Regions from separate parts of the Delftia sp. WY8 genome, predicted to be linked through region 2. Evidence: predicted binding sites of a transcription regulator. Region 2 holds the regulator's gene; the other holds the start of a gene.
The links. Region 2 encodes FNR, which switches genes on or off when oxygen is low (the NO sensors DNR and NnrR bind a similar motif). Its sites were predicted from a motif close to TTGATNNNNATCAA; they were not measured.
Positions count from the first base shown of each region.

Region 1 (14,869 bases), 1.4 Mb from region 2:
TGGCGCGATGCGCTCTGCCTGAAGATATCCAGCACCTGCATGCGCGGCAGCGTGGCCTTCAGGCCGACGCTGCGCAGTTCGGGTTCGCCACCCGGGCTCAGGGGCATCTTGCTGCGTGTCATGCGGTGGTGTCTCCGTGTGTCAGTGTCATGGCGGGGTTGTCGCCGCCTTCGGCACCCCGGTGTATGCGGACGATGCGCAGCGCATCGGGCTGCTCCACCAGCACGCAGGTCTTGCCCGTGCGCTGGCAATGGTCCTGCACGCGCCAGTACTCGCCGTGGCTCAGGCAGCCGGTCTGGCAGATCACCAGATCGGCCTCGCGCAGGCTGGCCTCGAAGGCCTCGGCGTCCTGCTCGGGCTTCCGCGCATGCGCGCCCGCTGCAGGCACGGCGGGCTGCGCCAGGGGCGCGGCCGATTGGCGCTGCCAGCGTGCGCGCTCGCGCAACAGGTCCTGCACGCGCACCAGCAGCGACTCCACGCGCCGCGCCAGCGTGACGCGGCGCGAGAGGCCGGGAATGGCCTTCTCCAGCGCCTCGCGCTCCTCGCGCGCCCACAGCAGCTGGGTTTCCTTGGCCATCAAGGCCGCGCGCTGGCGGATCACCAGCCTTTGCAGCCTCTCTATTTCCTGGGCTTGAAGGCACAGCAGCTCGCTGCTGCGCAATTGGGCGTGGCCGTAGCCACGCAGCAGCACCTGGTGCTCGTGCGCCAGCTGCTGAATGTCGTCCAAGGTCTGGGTCATGGTTTCCTCGGCAAACCTGAGCATCGCGCGGCGGTCGCGCGAAGGCCTTTGCGCATGGCCCTGTGCGGCACGGGCCTGGCTTGCCGGCAAGGCGGTGTGCTGCGGTGCAAGCCGGATGCGCTGGCAAATCAGTGAGAATGATTCTTATTAAATCATGAAATGCCGGCCGTCAAACCGATGACCGTACGCCGTCTGGTGCAAAGGCCGCACCGGCGCAGATGCGCTTGCAGCGCGGCCGTCAGCGCCCTGCCATGCACGGCAACGCAGGCCTGCGCCCGGCCTGCCGTTGCCTGTCCGATCCGCTCAAAGACCCTTGAGCAGCCGGCCGTTGACCTCGGTGCCGTACAGCGAGAACGGGGTGTCGTGGAACTGCTTGCGCGTGTCGGCCACGTTGCCGGTGAAGCGCGGGTCCTGGGGGCGCTCCATGCTGTTGATGTAGGTGGCCACGTCCCAGGCTTCCTGGTCGTCCAGCGTGGGGTTGCCGTAGGGCATGTTGCCCTTGATGAAGCTGGCAGCCTTGTCCACCTCATGCGTGCCCGCGCCCCAGTTGTAGGACTGCTTGCCCCACAGCGGCGGAAACACGGTCACGCCGCCCGCTTCCTGGCCCTGGCCCTGCGCGCCGTGGCACAGCGCGCACTTGGCCTCGTAGACCTTGGCGCCGCGCTCGAAGCTGGGCTCCTGCGCGGCCTTGCCCACCTTGGTGAAGCCCGCACCCGGCAGCTTCTCGCCCGTGGGCGCCTTCTGGGCCATCCAGTAGGCGTAGGCCTCCAGCGCCACGAGGATGTCGTGCCCGTCGTCGGGGGCCTTGCCGTTCATGCTGTACATGAAGCAGCCGCGCACGCGCTCGGCGAAGGTGTCCACGTGGTTGGTCTTCTTGCGGTAGGCCGGGTACAGCGGGTAGGCACCCCACATGGGTGCGGCGCCCTTGAGCCGGCCTGCGTCCAGGTGGCAGTTCACGCAGTTGAGGGTGTTGCCCGAAAAGCCCACGGCGTTGGCCGGCGTGCGCAGGAAGATGGCCTCGCCGCGGCGAATCCACTCACCCATGGGCGTGTCGGGGATGTCGCGGGCGCCGGGGGGTGTGAAGGCGCCGCCGTCGGCAGCCACTTTCACGGCCTGGGAAGCGACCTGGGCATTCGCATTTGCATCGGCCCTGGCAGCGGTGGCAGCCGCAGCGGGGACCGCGCCCACGCGGCCCGGCGCAGGTGGCATGTCTGGCTGGCTGATGTACATGCCATAGGCGAGCGCGCCCGCCAGGCCGGCGAACAGGCAGGCGACGACGACGTACTCGGCGGTATTGGAGTTTTGAGAGGCGCGGGTGGGTTGTGTGTCGGACATGTTCGGCTCCCGGTCCATCAGGGTTTGGCTGGCGCGGAGGCCGTGGCTGCGGTGCTGGTGCTGGGGCTGGTGCCATGCAGGCGGGCGTAGTAGGCCGCCACGGCCTGGATGTCCGCGGGCGTGAGCTTTTGCGCGACCTTGCCCATGAGGCCCAGCGGGCCGGCCTCGCGCTGGCCCTTGTTCCAGGCGGCGACCTGGCTTTGCATGTAGTCGGCCGTCAGGTGGCCGATGGCCGGGAAATCTGCGCCCACGCCCACGCCGCCAGGGCCGTGGCATTGGGCACAGGCGGGAATGCCGTCCGCCCAGCGTCCGCGCTCGACCAGCCAGGCGCCGTCATCGTCCTTGCCCTTGGGCAGCGGGCCGCGCACGGGCTGGATGGGCAGCGGCAGGCTGGCGTAATAGGCGGCCACATCGGCGCGGTCCTGGGCCGACAGGGCCTTGGCCATGGGCGCCATCACGGGGGCCTGGCGGCTGCCGTCGGCCAGGTGCTGGAGCTGGCGCGCCAGATAGCCGGCGTGCTGGCCGGCCAGGGCCGGAAAGCCCGCCATGCCCTCGCCCTTGGCGCCGTGGCAGGTGGCACATGCCGCCGCACCCTGGGGCGTGCCCGACTGGGCGATTTTCTGGCCGGCTGCTGCACTGCCTTGCACCGCAGCTGTGGGCGCTGCTGCGGGCGCTGCTGCCTTGGGCTCGGCGTCTTGCGCCCAGGCGCTGCCCATCAGCATGCAGATGCCGATGGCGATGCACGACCGGGACAGGGTCTGTTTGTTCATGCGGATCATCGTGGGAAGAGGCATTTGCCCTGCCATGCGTCCGCGCCACGCACCCAGGAGCGCACGGCTGCGGCGGACAGGATCGAATAGGGATACCGGCCGCCGCCCCGCAAGGCGCAATGCCCGCAGGGCTGGCCAGCCAGGCCCGCACGATACGGAACCGAGATTAAGCCGGCGTTAATGGGCCAGGGTCCGGGGCCTGCGCGCCCGGGCCGTCCGCCAGCGGCAGGTACAGGCGCGCGACCAGGCCGCTGGCCTGGCCTTCCTCGGGCCGCCACAGGCTGCGCGGCTGCAGCAGCAGGCAGCCGCCTGCGCATTCAGCGATGCGCTGCACGATGGGCAGTCCCAGGCCGCTGCCATGCTCCTGGGGACGCTTGCGCCAGAAGCGGCGCGTGGCCTCTTCGCATTCCTCGGCGCTGAGCCCCGGGCCGTGGTCGGCCACGGTGAACTCCACATAGCCTGTGCCCGGCTGCTGCGTCTTGCCCGGCATGGCGCCAATGGGGCGCACGGCCAGTTCCACGGGATGCTGCGGCGCATGGCGCAGGGCGTTTTCCAGCAGATTGCGCAGGGCCGAGACCAGCAGGGGCTCGGAGATGGCCAGCGGCCAGTCCTGCACGGGCTGGCCGTTGTCCAGCCATGTGCGCAGCGCGGGCGCTGGGGCCTGGGCGCTCACGGCATTCACAGCCAGTTGCCAGGCCTTGTCCAGCGCCTGCAGCGCATCGGCAGGCGCATCGCCGCAGGCCAGCACGGAGGCAGCGCCAGGTTCATGCTGCTCCAGCCGCGCCAGCAGCAGCAACTGCTCCAGCGTGTGCTGCAGGTGCTCCACGCCCTCGCCCGCCTGGGCCAGCGAATCGCGGGCCATGGAGCCGGGCGGCGCGGCCAGAAGGCCGGCAGGCATGCCGGGCGCCGCCAGCGCCATCTGCGCCACCTGCACATGGGTCTTGATGGCGGTGAGCGGCGTGCGCAGCTCATGGGCGGCGTCGTCGCTCCAGCGGCGCTCGCGGTCTATGGCCGCGCGCACGCGGTGCAGCAGCTGGTTGAGCGTGCCCACCAGCGGCGCCAGTTCGCGCGTCTGCAGGCCCTGGGCCACGGGCGAGTCGTCGCCGGGCGGGCGGCGCGCCAGTTCGCGCCGCAGGGCCTCCAGCGGCCTGAGGCCCTGGGTCACGGCCCACCACATCAGCCCCATGCTGGCCAGCAGCGCCAGCACGAAGGGCAGGACGATGGTGTAGGCAAAGCCGTGGATCAGGCCCTCGCGCACATCGATGCGGTCGGCCGTGGCGATGCGCACGCCGTGGTCCTCCAGCACATAGGTGCGCCAGGGCTTGCCCCCCTTGATGATGGTCGAGAAGCCCAGCGGCATGCTCTGCGGGAACACGGGACTGCCCTCGGTCTTGGCCAGTACCTGCGGCAGGGCCGATTCGGGCCGCACGGGCTGGACCTCGCCGCGCACCAGGCTGACCTCGCAGGCCACGCCGTCGCGCGCGATCACGTTGAGCATGGGGCTCCAGTCCTGCGGCAGCTCCCGGGCAGGCCGGAACTGGTGGACGATGCCGGCCACCATGCGCGCCGAGGCGATCAGCCGGTCATCCAGCACGGTGCGCAGCTCGTTGCGCATGTCCGAGAACATCCAGGCCGCCACCCCGCCCCACAGCGTGCACAGCGCCAGGCACAGACATGCCAGCAGGCGCACGCGCAGGCTGCGCATCATGGGTGCAGGCCCAGGCGATAGCCCTCGCCGCGCACCGTCTCCACCAGTTCATGGCCCAGCTTGCGGCGCAGGTGGTGCACATGCACGTTGACGGCATTGCTCTCCACATCCTGGCTGTAGCCGTAGAGGCTGTCGCGCAGTTGCTCGGTGCTCAGAATGCGGCCCGGCGACTGCAGCAGCGCGCGCAGCAGCGACCACTCGCGGCGCGACAGCTCCACCGTGCGGCCCTGGCGCTGGATGTGGCCTGCAGCGGGGTTGATGCGCACCTCGCCCAGCTCGATCCAGTCCACGCTGCGGCCGGCCGCGCGGCGCAGCAGCGCATGCAGGCGCGCCGCCAGTTCGTGCAGGTCAAAGGGCTTGACCAGGTAATCGTCGGCGCCGGTCTGCAGGCCTTCGATGCGCTGTGACACGGCATCGCGCGCCGTCAGCACCAGCACGGGCACCTGCAGGCCCTGGCCGCGCCAGCGCGCCAGCAGCGAGAGGCCATCCTCGTCGGGCAGGCCCAGGTCCAGCACGCAGGCATCGAAATGCGAGGAACGGATGGCCGCATCCGCCTGCCCGGCCGAGGCCACGGTATCCACGCCAAAGCCCTGCAGCTGCAGGCCGGCTCGCACGCCGCTGGCCACCAGCGCGTTGTCTTCCACCAAGAGAACATGCATGTTGTTGTCCGCAGGGCCTGGCGCCAGGCCCCGCCGTCTGTATCCAAGTCGGGAACGAAAAGCGACTGAGCATCGCAGATTTGTAGCGAGGTGTACGCCAGCATGCCGAATCTCGCAGGCACGCGTACAAGAATGCGGCCAGGCGTTGGCGCGACGTTCGGGCCGCCAGCTCGCTTTGCAGCCATGTGCCCATGGGACTTTCAGGGACTGAGAGCAAAACGCAATTCTTGGGTTCTTCAGAAAATAATTGGCTATTCAAAAATCTGAAAAAACGCAGGACCAGTCCTATGGCAACTAAGAAAAATCCTGGAAGATTTCAGAATCCTCCCGGCGATTTACTGCAGTAGATCTTGCAATCACCAATGCACAATTCAACCCTTGCCTCCCAAGGGGCTGCATAGCTCTCGCCCCCATATCCCGCTGAATGGAAAGAAATGCAATGAATGAACTTCAAATAGGGCTTGCCGTCGTGGGCGCCCTGATCCTCTTCGCCATCATGCTCACTTTCAAATACAAGATGGTGCGACCCTGCATGCCATCGGAAAACAGGTTGGCTTTCAAAATTTCCATCTTCATTGTGATTTTTTCCGGCGTATTTGCAGCACTCTGGAATAAGTTCTGACCCTCGATCGATGAGATGGATTTTCTTGCGAGCGCAAGAGGGGCGCTGCCGCCCGGCAAGCCAGGTGAGGCCATGAGGCCGTTAACCCCCCGTTAATTCCCCGCTGCCAGCATCCACGACCTGTCAGCCTGCATGGCTGAAACTCCCTTCCATGCCTCTCCGGTCATCCCCTCTTCTTTCATCCTTCCAGCCCTTGCTTGCCAGCCTGCTGCTGGCGCCTTCGCCTGTTCTTGCCGGAGCGGCCGAGCCTGGCGGGCCGTCAGCGCTATCGGCGCTGGGCGCCTGGCTGCACCTGCCTGCCAGCCTGGCGCTGGGGCCGCTGGTCCTGCCGATGGGCGTGGTGGTGGCCATGCTGGCCTGGCTGCTGGCGCAGTGGCTGGCGCGCAGGAATGAAAGGCGCACGGGCCAGGCCGTGGATGCGCTGCTGTGGCAAAGCACCCTGGCCGGCCTGCTGGCGGCGCGCCTGGCCTATGTCGCGCAGTGGTGGACCGAGGTCGCGCCGGCCCCCTGGGATTGGAGCGGAATGCCGGCCTTCGCAGGCCGCATCATCGATATCCGCGACGGGGGATGGAACCTGTGGGCCGGCCTGCTGGCCGCGCTGCTGTACATGCTGTGGCGCAGCCGCCGCTCCCCGGTGCTGCGCCGCGCCACAGGGCTGGCGCTGGGCGCGGGGGCGGCCCTGCTGGCGCTGGGCAGCCTGCTGCAGGCGCTGCCGTCCGCAGATGCACCGGCCCTGCCGGCCTTCACCCTGGTCAACGGACAGGCGCAGCCGGTCTCGCTGCAGCAGTTGCAGCAGGCCGACGGCAAGCCCATGGTGATCAACCTCTGGGCCACCTGGTGCCCGCCCTGCCGGCGCGAGATGCCGGTGCTGGCCCAGGCCCAGCAGCAGCGGCCCGATGTACGTTTCATCTGGATCAACCAGGGCGAGCCTGCCGAGACCGTGATGGGCTATTTGCAGCGCGAGCAGGCGACGGCCCCGCTGCCGCTGGCCCAGGTGCTGTTCGACCCGCAGCAGCAGGCCGGCCGGCACTGGCGCCAACGGGGCCTGCCTTCCACCTATTTCTATGGCGCCGACGGCCGGCTGTGCGGCATGCGCATGGGCGAGCTGTCGCGCGCCAGCCTGGCCCAGCATCTGAAGGAATGTTCATGAGCGCTTCCCCCCTGTTCCCCCTGCCTGCACTGGCAGGAGCCCTGGCCCTGTCGGCAGCCTTGGCCCTGCCGGCTGCGGCGTCCGAGCTGCCATCGGAGGATTTCCTGGCCCAGCAGGGACTGACCCTGGTGGGACCGCTGCCGGCCGTGGGCGGACTCAAGGCCTGGGCCGCCTACCGCGACCGCCAGCCCGTGCCCATCTACCGCATGCCTGACGGCAAGCACTGGGTGCTGGGCACGGTGATCGACGCCCAGGGCCGCGACGTGAACGCCCAGGCCCTGCAGGCCGCCGTGCAAAAGCCCATGGGCGAGCAACTGTGGGGCGATGTGCAGCGCGCCCAGTCCATACCGGATGGCCGCGCCGACGCGCCGCGCACGGTCTATGTGTTCACCGACCCCAACTGCCCCTATTGCAACCAGCTGTGGAACGATGCCCGGCCCTGGGTGGAGAGCGGCCAGGTGCAGTTGCGCCACATTCTGGTGGGCATCCTCAAGCCCAGCAGCGAGGGCAAGGCCGCCGCCTTGCTGACCGCGCGCCAGCCCGAGCAGGCCCTGGCCGAGCACGCACGCGCCTATGCCAAGGCCGGCCGCGCCAGCGCAGAAGGCGCGGGCGCCACGCCGCTGGCCCCGGTGCCGCAGGCCACGCGGCAGGTGCTGGCCAACCATGCCTCGCTGATGTCCACCTGGGGGCTGCGTGCCACGCCGGCCCTGGTCTGGAAGGATGACAAAGGAGTGGTGCAGGTACGCACCGGCCTGCCGCCGGGCCTGCTGGAAGAGGTCATGGGGCCGCGTGGCAGGAAATGACGGGGACGACCATGAGCACAAGCCGTTCTCCCGCCGCTTCCACCTCCTCCAACGACTGGAGCGACCTGTTCCCCGCCCGGCCGGATGCGCCGCCGCTGCGCATCGTGCTGCATGCGCCCACACCGGGCGCCCTGGCCCGTGCACGCAGCAATCTGGCCAACCTGCGCCAGGACCGGCCCGGTGCCGAAGTCCGCATCGTCATCAACGGCCCGGCCGTCGAGGCGCTGCTGGACGCCGCGCCGGGCACGCCGCAGCATCTGGATGCTGCCGCCCTGGCCCATGCGCTGGTCTGCCCGAACACGCTCAGGAAGCTGGGCCGCGAGGCGCCTGCCGGCATGCGCGTGCTGCCGCAGGGCGGCATCGAGTCACTGGCCCTGCTGCAGCAGTCGGCCTGGTGCTACGTGCGCTGCTGAGCGGCCTGCGCCAGCGAGGCCAGGCAGCGCGCCTGCCATTGGTATTCAGGCTCGAACGATTCACGGTCCGTGACGGCGCCGTGGCCGCCCTCGCCATAGACCATGGCGTAGGCCGCATAGTCGGCCGCCTGCAGCGCCCGGCCCGCCAGCCCATGGGCCGTGGCATAGGTGGCGGACACGGCGGCATGGCCGCAGCCGTCGAGGGAGCGCGATCCCTGGTGGTGGTTGGCCAGGCTGGCCGCCTCGCGGGCCAGGCGGTCCAGCTCCTGCCTGTCGATCTGGCCATCCAGGTAGCGGCGAAGGCCTTGCGCGCAGCGGATGACGTCCGGGTCTTCCAGCAGGTGCGCGATGCGGTCCACGCAGGCCTGTGTGAATTGCAGCCTCAGGTGCTCGCCGGCTTCGGCGGCAAGGTCCAGTTCCGAAGCAAGGCTGTTCAGGGCATGGTTCATGGAGAACTCCTTGGCAGTGGCGACACAAGCAGCGTAGACCGGGGCCGCGCGCGGAAACAAGAGGGTGATTTCCGATACGCGCCCTGCATTCCCGAGGAATGCAGTCACCCTGTTAACCCCGTCTTAATCCCTGCGCCACACGCTATGGACTGCCTTGGGTGCCTGTCCATGGCAGGCAGTCGGTGGCGCTTTGCAAGCCCATTGCTTGACTCACATCAAGCCGCCAATGCCCTGAATTTCATATATTAAATTCAATATAAAAAGCATATTTTTAATGCTTTATTGAGTTTGAGCGACCACCCTCCGTGGCCGCAGGACGATGAAAGACAGGCCATGCCAAAAACATCCCGAGCCGGCAGCGGCTGCAACGACTGCAGCTGCAAGCCCTCCTCCCAGGACATCCCCGCCCGCACCGCCGCCCATGCACAGCCCGCCGCAGGCAAGCGCGGCTTCCTGAAGGACCTGCTGGCCGCCGCCATGGCGGCCGTGGCCCTGCCCGTGGCGGCGGCGGCGGCCGCGCCCGGCACCCCGGGTTTTCAACCGCCGCGCCGTCCCGGCGAGGCCGGCAGGCGCTACGGCATGCTGGTGGATCTGCGCCGCTGCATAGGCTGCCAGGCCTGCACGGTGAGCTGCTCCATGGAGAACCTGCCACCGCTGGGCCAGTTCCGCACCACGGTGCTGCAGTACGAGGTGCAGCACGCGGGCAACGAGGACCTGCCGCCGGCCATGCTCAACCTGCCGCGCCTGTGCAACCACTGCGACAACCCGCCCTGCGTGCCGGTCTGCCCGGTGCAGGCCACCTTCCAGCGCAGCGACGGCATCGTGCTGGTGGACAACGAGCGCTGCGTGGGCTGCGGCTACTGCGTGCAGGCCTGCCCCTATGACGCACGCTTCATCAACCACGAGACGCAGACCGCCGACAAGTGCACCTTCTGCGAGCACCGCCTGGAAGCCGGACTGCTGCCGGCCTGCGTGGAAAGCTGCGTGGGCGGCGCCCGCGTGATCGGCGACCTCAACGACGAGGGCAGCGAGATCCGCCAGCGCATGCGCGAGCACGCCAAGGACCTCAAGGTGCTCAAGCCCGCCATGGGCACGGACCCGCATGTGTACTACCTGGGATTGCCCGACGCCTTCGTCGACGGCGTGGACGGGCAGGCCAGCGTGCGGCTGGTCACTTCCCACTGAACGCAAGGAGCACCCCATGCACATCGTCGAACTCCTGACCCCCGCCTACGAATCGGCCTGGCTGCCCTGGGCCGTGCAGTACTTCTTCCTGGCCGGCATTGCCACGGGCGCCGCCCTGCTGGCCGCCGCCTGCGCCTGGGCGCCGCGCGCCAGCGCCATGGCGCGCCTGCTGCCGGCCGCCGTGCTGGTGCTGGCCGTCAGCGCCATCGCGGCGCCCGTGTCGCTGCTGGCCGACCTGCACCAGCCTGCGCGCTTCTGGCATTTCTATGCGCACTTCACGCCGTGGTCGTGGATGTCGGTGGGCGCCCTGCTGCTGCCGGTCTTCGTGGGACTGGCGCTGGCCTTCGTGCTGGCCTGGTGGCTGGGCCGGCCGCAGTGGCTGCGCTGGCTGGCGCCGCTGCTGGCCGTGTCGGCACTGACCATCACCGCCTATACCGGCGCCGAGCTGATGGCCGTGCGCTCGCGCCCGCTGTGGAACACGCTGTGGGTGCCGCTGAACCTGGCACTCACGGGCTGGCTGGCCACGGTGGGCTGCATGCTGGTGACGGCGCGCTTTCTGCCCGCCCGCCACCGCCCCGATGCCGGCGCCCTGCAGGCCCTGCGCATCCTGGGCCTGGCGCTGGCGCTGTGCCTGCTGGCCATGGTGGCGGTCTGGGCCGTTGCCGGCTGGCTGGGCCAGGGCCGCTCCTTCCAGGCGGCGCTGCAGCTGTGGCAGCAGTTTCCGGTCTGGCGCCTGAGCATGCTGGGCTCGGCCGTGGCCGGTGCCGCCTTGCTGTGGGCCCTGGTCCGGGGTGGGCAGCGCATGGCCTGCCCGCGCTACACGCTGGCCCTGGGGCTGGGCCTGGCCGCCGCGGCCTGGGCCTTCCGCTGGGCGCTGTTCATGGGCGTGCAAGGCGTGCCCAAGTACGGCGCGGGCCTGTACATCTACCACATGCCGCTGGGCGGCGACGGCCTGCTGGGCATGCTGGGCGTGGCCGGCCTGTGCATTGCACTGGTGACGCTGGCCACCTGGGCGCTGGAGCTGTTTCCCGCGCGTTCGGCCACGGCCCGCGCCCTCTGACACCGCCGCCCTGACGACCCCTCACCCATTCACGGAGCGCGGCCCGCCACCGGCCGGCCGCGCCAAAGAAAGCCTTTCATGACCGACAAGAAGAAACTCCCCCAAGCTCCCGAAGATTCCCTGGATGCCGAGGCCGCCCGCCGCCGCCTGCTGCTGCGCGGTGGCCTCACCGCCGGTGGGCTGGCCGCCTTTGCGGCCGGCTACGGCGAGACGCTGGCGCGCGGCGCCAAGGGCCTGGTCGCAGGCACTTCGGGCACGCCCACGGCCAGCGCCACGCGCGGCAATTCGCTGACGCCGGAGTTCCGCATCGACCCGGCCACGGGCGCGCTCACCACACAGCCCGGCCAGGTGGTCAGCCCCTCCAGCTGCCTGGGCTGCTGGACGCAGTGCGGCGTGCGCGTGCGTGTCGATACCGCCAGCAACCGCATCCTGCGCGTGGCAGGCAACCCCTACCACCCGCTGGCCACCACGCGCCCGGCCGCCATGGAAGAACCCGTGCGCGAGGTCTACGCCAAACTGGGCAAGGAGCTGGGCCTGGAGGGCCGGGCCACGGCCTGCGCGCGCGGCTCGTCCATGCTGGAGCACCAGAGTGCGCCGCACCGCGTGCTCACCCCGCTCAAGCGCGTGGGCCCGCGCGGCAGCGGCCGCTGGCAGAGCATTTCCTTCGAGCAGCTGGTGCAGGAAGTCTGCGAGGGCGGCGATCTGTTCGGCGAAGGCCAGGTCGAGGGCCTGCGCGCCATCTGGGACACCAGGACGCCGCTGGACGCCGACAACCCCGAGTTCGGCCCGAGCTCCAACCAGTTGCTGGTGACCGACGCCTCCAACGAAGGCCGCGCCCAGCTGCTGCGCCGCTTTGCAGGGCCGTCCTTCGGCACCGTGAACGTCAGCAACCACGGCGCCTACTGCGGCCAGAGTTTTCGCGTGGGTGCGGCAGCGGCCCTGGGCGACCTGCCCGGCATGCCGCACGGCAAGCCGGACTGGAGCCATGCCAGCTTCGGCCTGTTCATCGGCGCGGCACCCGCGCAGTCCGGCAACCCCTTCCAGCGCCAGGGCCGCGAACTGGCCGAGGCCCGCTCGCGCGAGGACAACCGTTTCCGCTACGTGGTGGTCTCGCCCGTGCTGCCGACCTCGTCCAGCCTGGCTGCGGGCAGCGGCAACCGCTGGCTGGCCGTCAAGCCGGCCAGCGACCTGGCCCTGGCCATGGCGCTGATCCGCGTCATCCTGGACGAGGCGCGCCATGACACGGGCTTTCTCGCCCAGCCCGGCCCGGCCGCCATGCAGGCAGCGGGCGAGGCGTCCTGGAGCAATGCCACGCACCTGCTGGTCAACGAGCCCGGCCACCCGCGCCATGGCAGCTTTCTGCGCGGCGCCGACCTGGGCTGGGCCCTGCCCGCGCCAGCCGAAGACGGCAAGCCGGCCCAGGATGTGTTCGTGGTGCAGCGTGCCGATGGCAGCCTGGCGCCGCACACCCAGGCCGAGCCTGCACAGCTGATGGTGCGCACCCGCGTGGCCGTGCCCGGCCTGAAGGCCGAAGGCGCGGACCAGGCCCCCGAGCTGTCGGTCTGCTCCTCGCTGGCCAAGCTGCATGAGCAGGCCAGCCTCAAGACACTGGACGAATACGCGGCGCTGTGCGGCGTGGCGCGCGGCGAGATCGAGGCGCTGGCGCGCGAGTTCACCAGCCATGGCAAGCGCGCCGTGGCCGATGCGCATGGCGGCACCATGAGCGGCGCGGGCTTCTACACCGCCTACGCCATCAGCATGCTCAACACCCTGGTGGGCAACCTCAACGTGCAGGGCGGCCTGGTGCTGGATGCCGGCCCGTTCGGCCCCTTCGGCCCCGGCCCGCGCTACGACTTCGCCAACTTCGACGGCAAGGTCAAGCCGCGCGGCCTGGCGCTGTCACGCCACCGCCAGCCCTACGAGAAAAGCGCGGAATTCCAGCGCAAGCGCGAGGGCCAGCCCGAGGGCGCGAAGGACTACCCCGCCGCCCAGGCCCCGTGGTACCCGGCCGTGGGCGGCCTGTCCAGCGAGATGCTGGCCAGCGCGCTGGCCGGCTACCCCTATCGCGCCAAGGCCTGGATCAACCACATGAGCAACCCCGTCTACGGCATTGCGGGCTTTCGCAATGCGCTGGTGGACGATCTCAAGGACCCGAAGAAGCTGCCGCTGATCGTCTCCATCGATCCCTTCATCAACGAGACCAGCGCGCTGGCCGATTTCATCGTGCCCGATACCGTGACCTACGAGAGCTGGGGCATCTCGGCGCCCTGGGCCGACGTGGTGGCCAAAAGCTCCACCGTGCGCTGGCCCGTGGTGCAGCCCGCCGTGGCGCGCACGGCCGGCGGCCAGCCCGTGAACGTGGAGAGCTTCCTCTTCGCCGTGGCAGAACGGCTGGGCCTGCCGGGCTTTGGCGAGGCCGCCATCAAGGACGCCCAGGGCCAGCCCCATGCGCTGCGCTCGGCCGAGGACTTCTTCATCCATGCCCTGGCCAACGTGGCCTGGGCAGGCAGCAAGCCCGTGCCGGCGGCCAGCGATGATGACATCGCCATCACCGGCGTGGACAGGCTGGTGCCCGCGCTGCGCCAGCGCCTGAAGGACGATGAATGGCGCCAGGTGGCCATGCTGCTGACGCGCGGCGGGCGCTTCGACCGCATCGAGGACGCCTGGAAGGACGGCCACACCCGCAAGGCCCACGCGCCTGCCCTGCAAGTGTGGAGCGAGGAGCTGGCCCGCATGCGCCACGCCATGACGGGCGAGCGCTACAGCGGCTGCCCCACCTGGTATCCGGCGCGGCTGGCCGACGGCAGCGCCATGCGCACGCATTTCGGCGAGCAGCAATGGCCGCTGCTGCTGACCTCGTACAAGTCCAACCTGATGAGTTCCATGTCGATTGCCGTCTCGCGGCTGCGCCAGGTGCATCCGCACAATCCGGTATCGCTGCACCGGGAGGACGCCGAGCGGCTGGGCATCGCCAACGGCGACACGGTGCGCATCCGCACGCCGGGCGGCGCGGTGACGGCCGTGGCCATGGTGCGCGACGGCGTGATGCCGGGCACCGTGGCCATCGAGCACGGCTACGGCCACCGCGAACTGGGCGCGGGCCGCCACAGCATCGACGGCCAGCCCATGCCGGTGAACGCCGAGCATGCCAATGGCGTGAACCTCAATGACCTGGGCTTTGCCGATCCCACGCGGCCCGGCTGCAAAAACGTGTGGGTGGACTGGGTGTCCGGCGCCACGGTGCGCCAGGGCCTGCCTGCGCGCATCGAGAAGGTCTGATCAGCGGGCGGGGCTGGCGACTGGTGCAGCGTCGGCCTGCCAGCCGCCCCCCAGCGCCTGGTACAGCGCAATGGCGTTTTCCAGCTGGCTCTGGCGCAGGCGTATGACTTCCTGCTGGGCCTGGTAGAGATTGCGCTGGGCGTCCAGCTCTTCCAGGTAGCTGGCGTAGCCGGCCTCGTAGCGGTCCTTGGCAAAGCCCAGGGAGCGCTGCAGCACCGCCTCGCGTTCGCTGGCGTGCTGCCACTGCGACTGCAGGCGCCGGGTGCCGACCAGGGCGTTTTCCACATCGGCCAGGGCCTTGATCACCACGCCCCGATAGGCATAGGCGGCCTGGTCGCGCTGGGCGGTCACGGCGTCGAACTGGCCCTGCAGCCGCCCGCCCGTGAACAGAGGTGCCAGCACGCTGCTGCCCAGGGCCCAGACCGTGGCCGGGTGGTATTGCAGGGCATTGACCAGCAGGCTGCCGGCGCTGGCCGTCAGCGAGACCTGGGGCAGGAAGGCGGTGCGCTGCACGGCCAGGCTTTCGTCGGCGGCCGCCAGCTGCAGCTGCGCCCGTGCAATGTCGGGGCGGCGCTGCAGCAAGGCCGAAGGCAGGCCGGCGGCCGGCGCAGGCGGCGGTGCGCCCAGCGCAGCGGACTGGCCGTCGGTTGTTGCCATGAGCGCGGCAGCCTGCTCGTCACCCTCGCCACCGGCCAGC
Region 1 is NZ_CP049795.1:6,371,722-6,386,590, reverse strand. It holds gene fur (ferric iron uptake transcriptional regulator) at 1-122, opposite strand, end outside; gene G4D77_RS29180 (DUF2325 domain-containing protein) at 119-739, opposite strand; gene G4D77_RS29175 (c-type cytochrome) at 1,043-2,074, opposite strand; gene G4D77_RS29170 (c-type cytochrome) at 2,092-2,853, opposite strand; gene G4D77_RS29165 (ATP-binding protein) at 3,011-4,552, opposite strand; gene G4D77_RS29160 (response regulator) at 4,549-5,211, opposite strand; gene G4D77_RS29155 (hypothetical protein) at 5,651-5,833, shown strand; gene G4D77_RS29150 (TlpA family protein disulfide reductase) at 6,027-6,983, shown strand; gene dsbG (thiol:disulfide interchange protein DsbG) at 6,980-7,786, shown strand; gene G4D77_RS29140 (DsrE family protein) at 7,798-8,199, shown strand; gene G4D77_RS29135 (hypothetical protein) at 8,184-8,648, opposite strand; gene dsrO (sulfate reduction electron transfer complex DsrMKJOP subunit DsrO) at 8,982-9,833, shown strand; gene nrfD (NrfD/PsrC family molybdoenzyme membrane anchor subunit) at 9,850-10,893, shown strand; gene G4D77_RS29120 (tetrathionate reductase subunit A) at 10,972-14,172, shown strand; gene G4D77_RS29115 (efflux transporter outer membrane subunit) at 14,173-14,869, opposite strand, start outside.
Region 1: the regulator FNR is predicted to act here: its motif matches at 8,854-8,867, upstream of dsrO (sulfate reduction electron transfer complex DsrMKJOP subunit DsrO).

Region 2 (14,869 bases):
TTCGGCGCCGGCCACCGGCTTGCCGGCATCGTGCAGCAGCGCCGCCAGGCCCAGGTCGCGCAGCAGCGCAGCCTCCAGGCCCAGGGCGCGGCCCAGCAGCAGGCCGAGCACGGTCACGTTGACGGCATGCACGCTCTGGTTGCTGCCCACGCCATCGGACAGGAGGTGAATCGCCACGTCCTGCGGGCCGGCCAGTTCGGCCAGGCAGCCGTCGACCAGGGCTTCGGTGGGCATGCGCGCCTGCTCGGGCGCGCTGGCAAGGGTGGTTTCGATGGCCACATAGCCACGCTCCACCTTCTGAAAGCGCGCATTGCAGTCCTCCAGCCGGCCGCGCCAGTTGGGCACGGACAGCAGCAGCGGCGCTGCGGGTGAGGGTTCCTCGGCGGGCTCGGCTGCAGCGGCCGCCACAGCGGGCAGCGGCTGCGGCGGCGGAGTGCGCACCTCGGCCGGCCAGGCGTCGCTTTTGTGCGGAACGCAGCGCACCGCCTCCAGGCCCAGGGATTTCAGGGTCTGGATCTGTGCGCTGGAGGTGATCTTGAAGCTGCTGACCGGAAAGGGATGGTTCAGCCATCCAACATCGAGCTGGACAAACATGCCCGGACGGAGGTCTCGGATATCGATGAGGACGGAATGGTTCACGCGCGGCAACGGCCCCGAGGCTGAAGGAATCGGCAAATGTAAGCCGATGATTCGGGCATTATCTCCAGTTCTGAGGGCCTTGCAGGCAATCCGCGACCCTCAGGACCAAGTCTGTCCCCCGCTGTTGTTCATCGGCACCAGAGACTGGGCTTGTAGATCAGGTCCATCCACAGCGCCCACACGGCCACGCCCACCAGCATCAGGCCGGCCAGCCGCGTGCCCCATTCGGCACGCAGGCCGTTCAGGCGCTGGCGGCCCAGCCGCCACAGCCAGGGGCCGGCCACCAGCCACAGCCCGCTGCCCACGCCAAAGGCCGCCATGGCCGATGCGCCCTGCAAGGGGCCACCGCTGAGCGCGGCGACCAGCACGGCCGAATACAGCAGTCCGCAGGGCATAAGCGCCCAGGCATAGCCCGCCGCCAGCGTGCCGCCAGGGGCGGACACCCAGGGCTGCACGCGCCGCCAGGCGGCGCGGCCCGCAGACTCCAGCCAGGCGGGCTGGCGGGCCTGCACCATCATGGCCAGGCCCCAGGCCATCACGGCGACATGGGTCAGCGTCCAGAACGGCTGCAGCGCCGTGGTCTGGCTGGTGAGCCAGGACAGGCTTTCCATGGCCAGCGCCGAGGCAGCGCCCAGGCTGGCATAGCCGGCCAGCCGCCCGCCATGGAACAGCGCCGTGCGCAGCCACAGCCGGCTTTGCAGTCCATGGACGGCGACCACCTGCCCACCACCCTGTACCGTGCCCTGCCCCGCCCCGCCCGTGACCACGCCGCAGGGCGCGGCGCACATGGCAAGGCAATGGGGCCCGCCGACGAGCCCCATGATCAAAGCGGTCCAGAGCAGCGACAACAGCATGGGGCCTAGATGATCCTCGAAAACCGCGCCCGGTTTTTGTCGGCCTGCAGATATCGGTCAAACAGCATGGCCACGCCACGCACGAAGTACCAGCCCATGGGCGTGACCTGGAATCCCTCGTCGCTGATCTGCACCAGCCCCTTGGCCTGCAGGTCCTGAAGCGCCGCCAGCTCGGGGGCGAAGTACTCGCGAAAGCCCAGCAGCCAGGCCTGCTCCATGGGCTCGAACAGCACGGCGCCCTGGCACATGATGGCCATGATGACGGCGCGCCGCACCAGATCATCGCGCGACAGTGCCAGGCCGCGCACCACGGGCAGGTGGCCGGCGTCGATGGCGTCGTAGTACTCCTCCAGCGTCTTGGCGTTCTGGCTGTAGCTGGCCCCCACCTTGCCGATGGCCGACACGCCCAGCGCAATCAGGTCGCAGTCGGGCTGGGTGCTGTAGCCCTGGAAGTTGCGATGCAGCCGGCCCTGGCGCTTGGCCACGGCCAGCGCGTCCTCGGGCAAGGCGAAGTGGTCCATGCCGACGTAGACATAGCCGCCGTCCATGAAGGCCGCGATGGAGCGCGAGAGCATGGCCAGCTTGTCGGCGCCCTGGGGCAGGTCCTCGGCCGCGATGCGCCGCTGCGGCTTGAAGCGCTCGGGCAGGTGGGCATAGGCATAGAGCGCGATACGGTCGGGCCGCAGCGCATTGACCTGGGCCAGCGTGCGCTCGAAGGACTCGGGCGTCTGCTTGGGCAGGCCGTAGATCAGGTCCACGTTGATGGAGGCAAAGCCCAGCTGCCGTGCCGCTGCCACCAGCGCGAACACCTGCTCGGCCGGCTGCACGCGGTGCACGGCGATCTGCACCTGTTCGTCGAAGTCCTGCACGCCGAAGCTCAGGCGGTTGAAGCCCAGCTCCTTGAGCACGGCCAGGCGTTCGACGCTGACGGTGCGCGGATCGACCTCGATGGAGTATTCGCCGCCCGGCTCCAGCTTGAAATGCTCGCGCAGCAGGGCCATCAGCGTGCGCAGCTCATCGTCCGAGAAGAAGGTGGGCGTGCCGCCGCCCAGGTGCAACTGGCTGACGGCCTGGCCCTTGCCGCAATGGGCCGTGTGCAAGGCCATCTCGCGCGCCAGGTAGTCCAGGTAGACGGCAGCGCGATCGTGGTGGCGCGTCACGATCTTGTTGCAGGCGCAGTAGTAGCACAGCGACTCGCAGAACGGCACATGCACATACAGCGACAAAGGCATGGCTCGCGCTGCGGTACTCGATTTGCGGTGTTCAAGTGCCAGGATATAGTCTTCAGCACCGAAAGCCTCCACGAAACGATCGGCCGTGGGGAACGAGGTGTATCGGGGCCCCGGTACGTCGAAGCGACGCAGCAGCTCTGGGGTGACAGCGGTCATGGGTTTTTTCCTCTAATGTCGTCCACTGTGCCGCAGCCCATTGGCCGCGTCCTTGACTCATATCAAGAGTTGTTCGCGGCAGTGCTGCGACAATTTGATCCAACTCATCGCCATCCACGAGGTCACCGCCGGCGCACTGCTGCGCCGCTGATGTTTACTCCATGAACCTTCAGACCATCAAAGCATCCTGTTCCAATTGCAACCTGCGCGAGCTGTGCATGCCCATGGGCCTGGATGCCGAGCAGATGCAGCGCATCGACGACATCGTGGCCACGCGCCGCAAGGTCAAGCGCGGCGGCCTGCTGTTTCGCAACGGTGAGTCCTTCACCTCGCTGTACGCCATCCGCACGGGCTTCTTCAAGACCTGCGTGGCCACCGAGGACGGGCGCGACCAGGTCACGGGCTTTCAGATGGCCGGCGAGATCATCGGCCTGGATGGCATCGTCAACGACCACCACACCTGCGATGCGGTCGCGCTGGAAGACGCCGAGGTCTGCGTCATGCCCTTCGACAAGCTGGAGGACCTGTCGCGCGAGGTCACGGCCCTGCAAAACCATGTGCACAAGGTCATGAGCCGCGAGATCGTGCGCGAGCACGGCGTGATGCTGCTGCTGGGCAGCATGCGTGCCGAGGAGCGCCTGGCCGCCTTCGTGCTCAACCTGGTGCAGCGCCTGCACGCCCGGGGCTTTTCCAAGTCGGAACTGGTGCTGCGCATGACGCGCGAGGAAATCGGCAGCTACCTGGGCCTGAAGCTGGAGACGGTGAGCCGCACCTTCTCGAAGTTTGCCGAAGAAAACATCATCGAGGTGCGCCAGCGCCATCTGCGCATCCTGGACACGGACGCGCTCAAGCGCATCGTCAACAGCCAGCAGTGCCAGTGAGGCCGCAAGGCCCCGCCCCCCGGCAATGAACAAGGCCCGCGATCGCGGGCCTTGTTCATTGCCATTGCAGTGCACGCAGGTTCAATCGCGCCCCAGGCCCTGCATGGCCAGATTTGGGTCCGGCTCGGAGACCACGCCGTCGTTGAGATCGTGCGTGGAGCGTCCCAGCATGGTGGTCATGAGGCTGGACAGCATGGTCACGCCCCAGAAGGCGAAGAAGGCCAGCGTGTAGATTCCCTGCCGCGACCAGCCCAGGTCGCCGAGCCAGTGCAGCTCCAGCGGGTCCACGAAGGCGAATACCAGCATCTCCATCACGGCGGCGGCCAGAAAGGCCGGCCAGGCAATCCACATCCAGCGTTGGGCCAACATCAGCGATCTCCTTGAGCTGTCGAGGGGTGGCTTTCATTGTGCGCGCCGCCCGCGCACCGTGCCAAGCCCTGCGCACCCTGCACTGCCTGTAGGAAACCCTTGGCCCTCGCGCATGCTGGAGATGCCATCCACCATGCAAAAAGGCCGCGACTGCGGCCTTGTGCACGGCATTTTCCTGCGTTCAGCGGTCCGTGGGATGGTCCTGCGCGGGCGTGGCCGCGTGGTTGCGGCCGGTGACCGCGGGCGCCAGGCTCTTGGGCACTTCGCGCACGCCATCGGCACGCTCGTTGATGGTGATGCCATTGCGGTAATAGTCAGGATCGATCACGGGATCGGCGCCATTGATCGCAATGACGGCCGTGACCACGCCAGCCACCACGACGGCGGCCGGGCCGGCCACCACGAGCCAGACATGGGCGAACTTCCACCAGGGCTTGCCGGCGTCCGGATGCGAAGGGGCCGTGGCGGGCGCGGAGACTGCGGGACTGGAAGACATGGATAACCTCTTTCTTTCAAACAGCCGGCGCAGCCTGGGCGGCGCCGGCCAGACATATCACCGGGGCACCAGGAAGACGGCCTTTTCGGACGCGCGTCCCGCGCCTGAATGCACGGCATCGATATCGAAGAATACGGTGTGCGAGCCCGGCTCGGCGGAACCGTAGGGAATCTGCAGCCGCGCCGCAATGCCGCGCGTCTCGGCAGGGCCGACCTCTACCTCCTGCTCGGACGCCAGCTCCAGCCCGTCGAGGCCATGGGCGCTGATGCGGTAGCGCTGGGCCTGCTCGGTGGCATTCATGATCTGCAGGCGGTAGACATTTTCCAGCTTGCCGCCCGCGACGATGCGCGACAGCGATGCCCGGTCGCGTATCACGTCGACCTTGACCGACTGGCGCAGCGCCAGGCTCACGATCATGGCCATGCTCAGGCCGATCAGCACGGCCGAGTAGACCAGTACGCGCGGACGGAAGATGCGGCGCAGCACCTGGGCCCGCCGCCACATGCCGGCCATGGCGTTCTGCGTGGTCAGCCGGATGAGGCCGCGCGGATACTCCATCTTGTCCATGATGGAATTGCAGGCGTCTATGCACAGACCGCAGCCTATGCATTCGTACTGCAGGCCGTTGCGGATGTCGATGCCCACGGGGCAGACCTGCACGCACATCTTGCAGTCGATGCAGTCGCCCAGGCCCTGGGCCTTGTAGTCAACCTTCTTGGTGCGCGGCGCGCGCGGCTCGCCCCGGCCCGTGTCGTAGCTGACGATCATGGTGTCGCGGTCGAACATGGCGCTCTGAAAGCGCGCATAGGGGCACATGTACTTGCAGACCTGCTCGCGCATGTAGCCGGCGTTGCCATAGGTGGCGAAGCCGTAGAACAGCACCCAGAAGACCTGCCAGCTGCCCTGCAGCGCCAGCAGCTCGCCGCCCAGCTCGCGGATGGGCACGAAGTAGCCCACGAAGGTGAAGCCGGTCCACAGGGCAATGGCAATCCACAGCAACTGCTTGAGCGACTTCTTCCAGAGCTTTTCAAAAGTCCAGCCGTTCTTGTCCAGGCGCATGCGCGCGCTGCGGTCGCCCTCGACCTTGCGCTCCACCCACATGAAGATTTCGGTGTAGACCGTCTGCGGGCAGGAAAAGCCGCACCACAGGCGACCGGCCACGGCCGTGAACAGGAACAGCGCCAGCGCCGAGATGATCAGCAGGCCCGCCAGGTAGATGAAATCCTGCGGGTACAGCACCAGCCCGAACAGGTAAAAGCGCCGCGCACCCAGGTCGAACAGCACCATCTGGCGCTGCCCCCATTCCAGCCAGGGCAGGCCATAGAAAACCAGTTGGGTGAGAAACACCAGAGCCCATCGCCAGCGTGCGAAGACACCGCTGATGGAGCGCGGGTAGACCTTCTTCTCGGACTCGAACATCGACACCAGCTGGCCCGGGTCCGGGTCGGCAGGCGTGATCGGAATGACTTTGCGGGGAGGCTTCCCGGCATCATCCCCGTTCTCGGGCTTCATGGTGGGTTCCTTGGTTTTTTGGAATATCTGAAAACTCAAAAGGCAAAAAGGCGGCGCCGCAGCGCCGCCCCCTGTCCTTATTGACGGACTGCGCCGTCTTTGTGCGACATGCCCCAGACATAGGAGGCAAGCACCGCGATCTGCGCCTCGGTCAGCTTGTCCTTCTGGGCAGGCATCTCGTTGTGCTTGCCGTTGTTGATCATGGCCGTGATGGCGGCCTCGCCCCAGCCGTGCAGCCAGATGTCATCGGTCAGGTTGGGCGCGCCCAGGGCCTGGTTGCCCTTGCCGTCCATGCCATGGCAGGCGGCGCAGGCCGTGAACTTGGACTTGCCCAGCGAAGCCTTGAGCGAGTCGTGCGGGCTGCCCGACAGGCTCAGCACATAGTGCGAGAGGTTGCGCACATCGTCGGGCGTGCCGACGGCAGCGGCCATGGGCGGCATGATGCCGATGCGGCCCGCCGTGATGGTTTCCCTGATCTTGTCGGGCGTGCCGCCATGCAGCCAGTCGCCATCGGTCAGGTTGGGGAAGCTCTTGCCGCCGCGTGCATCCGAGCCGTGGCACTGCGCGCAGTTGTTCATGAACAGGCGCTCGCCGATGGCCATGGCCTGGGGGTCCTTGGCCATGTCTTCGGTGCTCATGCTCGTGAACTTGGCGTACAGCGGCTCCAGGTCCGCGCGGGCCTTGGCCATCTCGTTTTCATAGGCGCCCAGCTGCGTCCAGCCCAGCTTGCCCGCGAACGAGCCCAGGCCCGGATAGGCCGCCAGGTAGGAGAAGCCGAACACCGAGGTGATGATGAACAGCCACATCCACCACTTGGGCATGGGGTTGTTCAGCTCGCGCAGGTCCTCGTCCCAGACGTGGCCCGTGGTGTTGTCGGCCGAGGGGACCACCTTCTTGCGTGCGGTGAGATACAGCAGCAGCAGGCAGCCGATGATGCCGCCCAGCGTGATCGCCGTGACATAGATCGACCAGAAGTTGTTTACGAAATCGCTCATGGGAAGTTCTCGTTCTGGTGGAGGGACTCAGTCTTGCTCGAACGGCAGCTGGGCGGCCTCTTCGAAACGGGCCTGGTTGCGGCGGGCGAACGCCCACCACCAGATACCGATGAAGCAGGCCAGAGAGGCCAGCGTGGCCACGATGCGCATGGTGGTGATGTCCATGTCGCTCTCCTTTACTTGACCGAACGGCCCAGCACCTGCAGGTAGGCGATGACGGCGTCCATTTCCGTCTTGCCCTTGACCTGCTCGGCGGCGCCGCTGATTTCCTCGTCGCTGTAGGGCACGCCCACCTTGCGCAGCGCGCTCATGTGCTGGGCGACCACGGTGTCATCCACCTTGTTCTTCTCCAGCCAGGAGTAGGCAGGCATGTTGGACTCGGGCACCACGTCGCGCGGGTTGTTCAGGTGGATGCGGTGCCATTCGTCGCTGTACTTGCCGCCCACGCGGTGCAGGTCGGGACCCGTGCGCTTGGAACCCCACTGGAAGGGGTGGTCGTAGACGAACTCGCCAGCCACCGAGTAGTGGCCGTAGCGCATGGTCTCGGCGCGGAAGGGGCGGATCATCTGCGAGTGGCAGTTGTAGCAGCCCTCGCGCAGATAGACGTCGCGGCCCATCAGCTGCAGCGGCGTGTAGGGCTTGAGGCCCGCCACCGCTTCCGTGGTCGACTTCTGGAAGAACAGCGGAACGATTTCCACCAGGCCGCCGACGGCGACCACCAGCAGGGTCAGCACGATCAGCAGGAAATTGTTGGTTTCCACCTTCTCGTGGGAAAAGCTCTTGGGAGCGCTATGGTTGTGATCGGACATGAGTAATGCTCCTAGACGCTCAGGCGTGGGCCACGACGGCAGGCACGGCCACCTTCACGGAACGGCCGGAGATCGCGGTCTTCCAGGTGTTCCACAGCATGACCAGCATGCCGCCCAGGTACAGCAGGCCACCGGCCACGCGGATCACGTAGAACGGATAGCTGGCCTTGACGCTTTCGACGAAGGTGTAGGTCAGCGTGCCATCGGGATTGACGGCGCGCCACATCAGGCCCTGCATCACACCGGCGATCCACATCGCGGCGATGTACAGCACGATGCCGATGGTGGCCATCCAGAAGTGCAGCTCGATGGCGCCCACCGAGTGCATCTTGGTCTTGCCGAACAGGCGCGGGATCAGGTAGTACAGCGAGCCCATGGTGATCAGGCCCACCCAGCCCAGGGCGCCCGAGTGAACGTGGCCCACGGTCCAGTCCGTGTAGTGCGACAGCGCGTTGACGGTCTTGATGGACATCATCGGACCCTCGAACGTGGACATGCCGTAGAACGACAGCGACACGATCAGGAAGCGCAGGATGGGGTCGTCGCGCAGCTTGTGCCATGCGCCCGACAGCGTCATCACGCCGTTGATCATGCCGCCCCAGCTGGGAGCCAGCAGGATCAGCGAGAACACCATGCCCACGGACTGCGTCCAGTCGGGCAGCGCGGTGTAGTGCAGGTGGTGAGGACCCGCCCACATGTAGGTGAAGATCAGCGCCCAGAAGTGGACGATGGACAGGCGGTAGCTGTAGACCGGACGGCCAGCCTGCTTGGGAATGAAGTAATACATCATGCCCAGGAAGCCTGCGGTCAGGAAGAAGCCCACGGCGTTATGGCCGTACCACCACTGCACCATGGCGTCCTGCACGCCGGCGTAAGCCGAGTAGCTCTTCATCCAGCCGGCCGGAATGGCCGCGCTGTTGACGATGTGCAGCAGCGCCACGGCGATGATGAAGGCGCCGAAGAACCAGTTGGCCACATAGATGTGACGGACCTTGCGGATGCCGATGGTTCCGAAGAACACGATGGCATACGAGACCCAGGTCACGGCGATCAGCAGGTCGATCGGCCACTCCAGCTCGGCGTACTCCTTGCCCTGGGTGTAGCCCAGCGGCAGGCTGATCGCGGCGGCGAGAATGACGATCTGCCAGCCCCAGAAGGTCAGGCTGGCCAGCTTGGGCATGAACAGCCGCGTCTGGCAGGTGCGCTGCACCACGTAGTAGCTGGTTGCGAACAGCGCCGATCCGCCAAAGGCAAAGATCACGGCGTTCGTGTGCAGCGGACGCAGGCGTCCGTAGCTCAGCCATGGAATGCCGAAGTTGAGTTCCGGCCAGGCCAGCTGCGAGGCGATCAACACCCCGACAGCCATGCCCACCACTCCCCAGACGACGGCCATGATAGAGAACTGCCTTACGACGGTATCGTCGTAATAGACAGCGTTGTTATTTGAACTATCCATCGTGCACCCCTTAGATTGCTATCAAAGTGTTACTTTCTTCGCTGTCGGGCGTGTTGACCCACGTCAATCGTCCCGAAGAATGCGTTCGCCCTCTTGTTCCACGCTCTCGAATTGCCCGCGATAGACGGCCCACCACAGGGCCGCGAGGATGGCGAGCACAAGCACCACCGACAGCGGGATCAGTAAATAGAGAATGTCCATAGTCAGAACCTCCCCACCGTTGCGGTGGAGCCCGTCGGCATGGTGACGGACGCTGCGGGCGCAGCAGGCGTGCCCGTGTGATTCGTCAAGGCCAGTGGAAGGCTGCGCGCAAGGCGCGCGGCGTTGAGCACCACCAGCAGCGAGCTCAGTGCCATTCCCAGGCCGGCCACCCAGGCAGGCATAAAGCCCGCCAGGGCCAGTGGAATCGACACCGCGTTGTAAGCGGCAGCCCAGGCCATGTTCTGCCGCACCACCTGCAGTGTGCGGCGCGACAACAGACATGCCTGGAGCACCAGTTCCAGGCTGTCGCCCAGAACAACGAAATCTGCGCGCGATTGTGCCAGCGGCACTGCTCTACCAAAAGCAAAAGAGACATGCGCTCCAGCTAAAACTGGGCCGTCGTTGAGGCCGTCGCCCACCATGGCCACATGGTGGCCGGCTGCCTGCGCCTGCTGCAGCCGCTCCAGCTTATCCTGCGGGCTGCAGCCGCCGTGGGCCTGGGTGATGCCCACGCGCGCCGCCATGGCGCGTGCGGCGTCCTCGCGGTCGCCGGACAGCAGCATCACGGCGATGCCCTGCTTCCCGAGCGCCTGCACGACGGCGGCGGCTTCGGGCCGCACGTCCTCGCTGAGTACAAAGCGCGCCAGCGTATGCCAGCCCTGTTCGGTCTGCTCGGCCAGCAACACGCCCTGCACGGGCTGCTCGCCCGCCACGCCCGCATGCAGGGCCGATCCCAGGCGCAGATGGCGGCGTCCTCCCGGGCCCTGCACCCAGGCGTCCAGGCCCAGGCCTGCCACTTCCTGCATGGTGTCCAGCTTCCAGTGCGTCGCGGCATGGGCGCCAGCCTGCGCGATGGCGCGCGAGGCCGGGTGCATGGACTGGCGCGCCAGCAGCGCCGCCAGCGCCAGCACCTCGTCGGCATCCTCGCCGCGCGCAGGCTCGAACGAGGACAGCGCCAGGCCGTCGCGTGTGAGCGTGCCGGTCTTGTCGAACACCAGGGTGTCCACAGCGGCCAGCGCTTCCAGGCCCTGCAGGTTGCGCACCAGCACGCCGCTGCGCGCCAGCGTGCCGGCGGCCGTGAGCATGGCCACGGGCGTGGCCAGCGACAGCGCGCAGGGGCAGGTGACGATGAGCACGGCCACGGCCACCATCATGGCCTTGCCGGGATCGGTGGGCCACCACCAGATGGCAGCGCCCAGCGCGGCCAGCAGCACCACGACCAGGAAGGGCCGCGCCACCTTGTCGGCCAGCTGGGCCAGGCGCGGCTTTTGCAGCGAGGCGCTTTCCATCAGGCCCACGATCTGGGCGAAGCGCGTGTCGGCCCCCACGCCGTCCACGCGCACATCGACCACGGCGTCCAGGTTGTAGCTGCCGGCCGTGACGCTGTCGCCCTCGGCACGCAGCACGGGCGTGGACTCGCCCGTGAGCAGGGCCTCGTCGGCATGGGTGCGGCCGCGCACGATGGTGCCGTCGGCCGGGAAGGCCTCGCCGCTGAGCACGCGCACCAGGTCGCCGGCACGCAGGCGGCGCGTGGCCACGCGCTCGAAGTGGCCGGCCGCGTTCTCGCGCAGCACGGCATCCGGCAGGCGGTTCATCACGGCTTCCAGCGCGCCGGCCGTGCGGTCGCGCAGCCGCAGCTCCAGCCAGCGGCCGGACAGCAGGAAGAAGACGAACATGGTCAGCGAGTCGTAGAAGACTTCCTCGCCGAAGGGCCCCGAAGGATCGAAGGTGCCCAGTGAGCTGATCACGAAGGTGATCAGCATGCCCAGCGCCACGGGCAGGTCCATGCTCACGCGGCGCTGGCGTATGTCGCGCAGCGCGCTGGAGAAAAAGGGTCCGCAGCAAAACAGCACCACGGGCAGCGAGATGACCCAGGAGGCCCAGCGCAGCAGCGTCTCCATCTCCTGCGACAGGTCGCCGGGGCGGGCCACGTAGGCGGGCCACGCATACATCATCACCTGCATCATGCAAAAGCCGGCCACCAGCCAGCGCCACAGCGCACGGCGGCTTTCGGCCTGGCGGCGCTCGCGCGCAAAGGCATCGCGCGCAGGAAGCGCCTGGTAGCCGGCGCGCCGCACGGCCTCCATCCACTGGGATGGAAGCACCTGCTCGTGGCGCCAGGTGACTCGCGCGCGGCGCGTGGCTGCGCTGACTTCGGCCTTCTCCACCCCGGGCACGGCCCGCAGCGCATCCTCGATGGTCAGCGCGCATGCGGCACAGTGCATGCCCTCCAGAACGACGTGCGAATCCCAGGCAGGGAAATCGGTGGGTTCTTTGGAAGGGTCGGCGGGAGTTGCGGGGCCTGCGGGCCGTCCGAACGAACTCCACTCCTGCGGATCATCCAGCAGCCGGGCCGTGGCCTGCTGCGAGGGCGAGAGACCTGAATCAGGCGCCGCCACCGCCGCCTCGCTGGATGGGGCTGCAATGGTGTGGGGCATGGTTCTTAGCGTAATCGGGGGGCATGATAAGCGTATTGACATTAATCAACCGTTAACTCATGGTTGGGTCTATGCTGACTTCGTCCCACCCATCAGCACACACGAAAGGAGCACGCATGTACAACCGCATCCTGATCGCCACCGACGGTTCCGAGCTTTCCGACAAGGCCGTGGACAGCGGCCTGGGCCTTGCCGCCTTGTGCGGCGCCAGCGTGATCGTCGTCAAGGTGGTCCAGCACTATCCGCGCAGCTACTTCGAAGGCGGCGAAACCGTGGATCTCAAGCAGATCGAACGCATCGAAGGCCAGTGGACGGCCAACGCGCAGACCGTGCTGGATGCCATCCACGCCAAGGGCCAGGCGCTCAAGGTCCACGTGACCACGGAGATCGTCAAGTCCGACCTGGTGGCCGAAAGCGTGATCGACGTGGCCAAGCGCCGCGACTGCGACCTCATCGTCATGGCCTCGCACGGCCGCAAGGGCCTGCAGCGCCTGCTGCTGGGCAGCGAGACGCAGCACGTGCTCACGCACACCCACATTCCCGTGCTGGTACTGCGCTGAAGGGTAGCGGCAGCTTCGGCTTTCGCTGCACAAAAAAAGGCATCGGCGGCGCCGATGCCTTTTGCTTTTTCAATCAGGCCAGGGCGCGACCCGCGCCTTGGCGACCACTCAGGCGAACAACTGCTTGTGCTGGTCGCGCAGGAGATTCTTCTGCACCTTGCCCATGGTGTTGCGCGGCAGCTCCTGCACCACGAAGCAGCGCTTGGGAATCTTGAAATTGGCCAGCTGGCCCTTGAGCGCATCGACCACCGCCTGGGGCTCGAGCGAAGCGCCAGGACGCGGCACCACCACCACCACGCCCACCTCGCCGAAGTCGGGGTGCGGCACGCCGACCAGGGCGCTTTCGGCCACGCCGGGCAGCTCGTTGATGAAGCCTTCGATCTCGGCCGGATAGACGTTGTAGCCGCCCGAGATGATCAGGTCCTTGCTGCGGCCCACGATGCTGACATAGCCCCGCTCGTCGAGCTTGCCCACGTCGCCCGTGCGGAACCAGCCATCGGCCGTGAACTCCTCGGCCGTCTTCTCGGGCATGCGCCAGTAGCCCTTGAACACGTTGGGGCCGCGCACCTGGATGTTGCCGATCTCGCCCACGGCCACGGGCTGGCCTGCGTCGTCCACGATGCGCACGCCCACGCCGGGCAGCGCAAAGCCCACGGTGCCGGCGCGGCGCTCGGACTGGCCGCCGTTGCGGTCATCGGCACGGTAGGGGTTGGAGGTCAGCATGATGGTCTCGCTCATGCCGTAGCGCTCCAGGATGACGTGGCCGGTGCGCTCCTGCCAGTCGCGGTGCGTCTCCACCAGCATGGGTGCCGAGCCCGAGATGAACAGCCGCATGTGGGCCGCCGCCTCGCGCGTGAGCCGCGCATCGGCCAGCATGCGCACGTAGAGCGTGGGCACGCCCATGAAGACGGTGGCGTCACGCATGCGCGAGATCACCGTGCCGGGTTCGAACCTGGCCAGCCAGATCATGGGACTGCCGTTGAGCAGCGCACCATGGATGGCCACGAACAGGCCATGCACATGGAAGATGGGCAGCGCGTGGATGAGCACGTCGCCGTCCTGCCAGCCCCAGTAGTCCTTGAGGGTCTCGGCGTTGGACAGCATGTTGCCGTGCGTGAGCATCGCCCCCTTGCTGCGGCCCGTGGTGCCGCTGGTGTAGAGGATGGCGGCCAGGTCGTCCTCGCCGCGCTCCACCACCTCTTGCTCGTCGCCATGGTGGGCGGCGCGCTCCAGCAGCGTGCCGCTGCGGTCGTCGCCCAGGGTGTAGACATGGGCCACGCCCGAGGTGAAGGCGATCTTGGACACCCAGCCGAAATTGGCCGGCGTGCAGACCACGACGGCGGGCTCGGCATTGCCCACGAAGTACTCGATCTCGGCGGCCTGGTAGGCGGTGTTCAGCGGCAGAAAGACATGGCCGCTGCGCAGCGTGGCCAGGTAGAGCATCAGCGCTTCCACCGATTTGTCCACCTGCACGGCGATGCGGCTGGCGGGCGGCAGCTGCAGCGACTGCAGCAGGTTGGCCATGCGCGCGCTGCCACGGTCCAGGTCGGCCCAGCTGTAGAACAGGCTGGCGCCGTCAGCGCCTATGGCCTCTACGGCCCACTTTTGCAGATCCTGGGGAAAGGCGGCGCGCAAGGCAGCGAACAGATTGCGGTTGGTCATGGCTGTGAAGAAGAAGGAAGAATCCGCTGGGGACCGGGAAATCTCAGGCACGTTCATGGATTGGCGAAGGCGGCGCCACGGACAGCTCGCGCAGGATGCGCTCGCGGTCCGCGTCCAGCGCGGGCGGCTGCCTGCGCACCAGGGGCTGGCCGAGCGAGGCCTGCAAGGGATTGCCCGCCACGCGCAGCGTCTGGCCGCTGGGGGTCTGCACCTGGGCCAGCATGCCGCGCTCGCGCACCTGGGGGTGCTCGACGATGTCGGCCACGCTGTTGTACTCCCCCGCCGGGATGCCATTATCAGTGAGCAACCCCAGCCAATGCGCCCTGGGACTGTCCCGCAGGCGCGCCTGCAGCGCGGCCTTGAGCTCGGCCTGGTGCTCGCAGCGCAGGGCATTGCCGGCAAAGCGCGCGTCCTCGGCCAGTTCGGGCAATTGCAGCAGGCCGCAGAGCTTGCGAAACAGCGCATCGCTGCCCACGGCGATGACGAACCAGCCGTCCTGCGCCGCGAACACATCGAAGGGCGCCATGGAGGGATGCCGCGTGCCGATTGGCCCCGGCACGCTGCCCAGCGCGCCCAGGCGGGCCACGGGGTTCTCCAGCAAGGCCACCT
Region 2 is NZ_CP049795.1:1,078,225-1,093,093, forward strand. It holds gene G4D77_RS04825 (cyclic di-GMP phosphodiesterase) at 1-594, opposite strand, end outside; gene G4D77_RS04830 (sulfite exporter TauE/SafE family protein) at 768-1,493, opposite strand; gene hemN (oxygen-independent coproporphyrinogen III oxidase) at 1,499-2,881, opposite strand; gene fnr (fumarate/nitrate reduction transcriptional regulator Fnr) at 3,043-3,762, shown strand; gene G4D77_RS04845 (hypothetical protein) at 3,844-4,131, opposite strand; gene G4D77_RS04850 (FixH family protein) at 4,313-4,627, opposite strand; gene ccoG (cytochrome c oxidase accessory protein CcoG) at 4,685-6,139, opposite strand; gene ccoP (cytochrome-c oxidase, cbb3-type subunit III) at 6,217-7,134, opposite strand; gene G4D77_RS04865 (cbb3-type cytochrome oxidase subunit 3) at 7,162-7,299, opposite strand; gene ccoO (cytochrome-c oxidase, cbb3-type subunit II) at 7,311-7,943, opposite strand; gene ccoN (cytochrome-c oxidase, cbb3-type subunit I) at 7,963-9,399, opposite strand; gene ccoS (cbb3-type cytochrome oxidase assembly protein CcoS) at 9,463-9,600, opposite strand; gene G4D77_RS04885 (heavy metal translocating P-type ATPase) at 9,603-12,038, opposite strand; gene G4D77_RS04890 (universal stress protein) at 12,155-12,598, shown strand; gene G4D77_RS04895 (malonate--CoA ligase) at 12,707-14,260, opposite strand; gene G4D77_RS04900 (CaiB/BaiF CoA transferase family protein) at 14,304-14,869, opposite strand, start outside.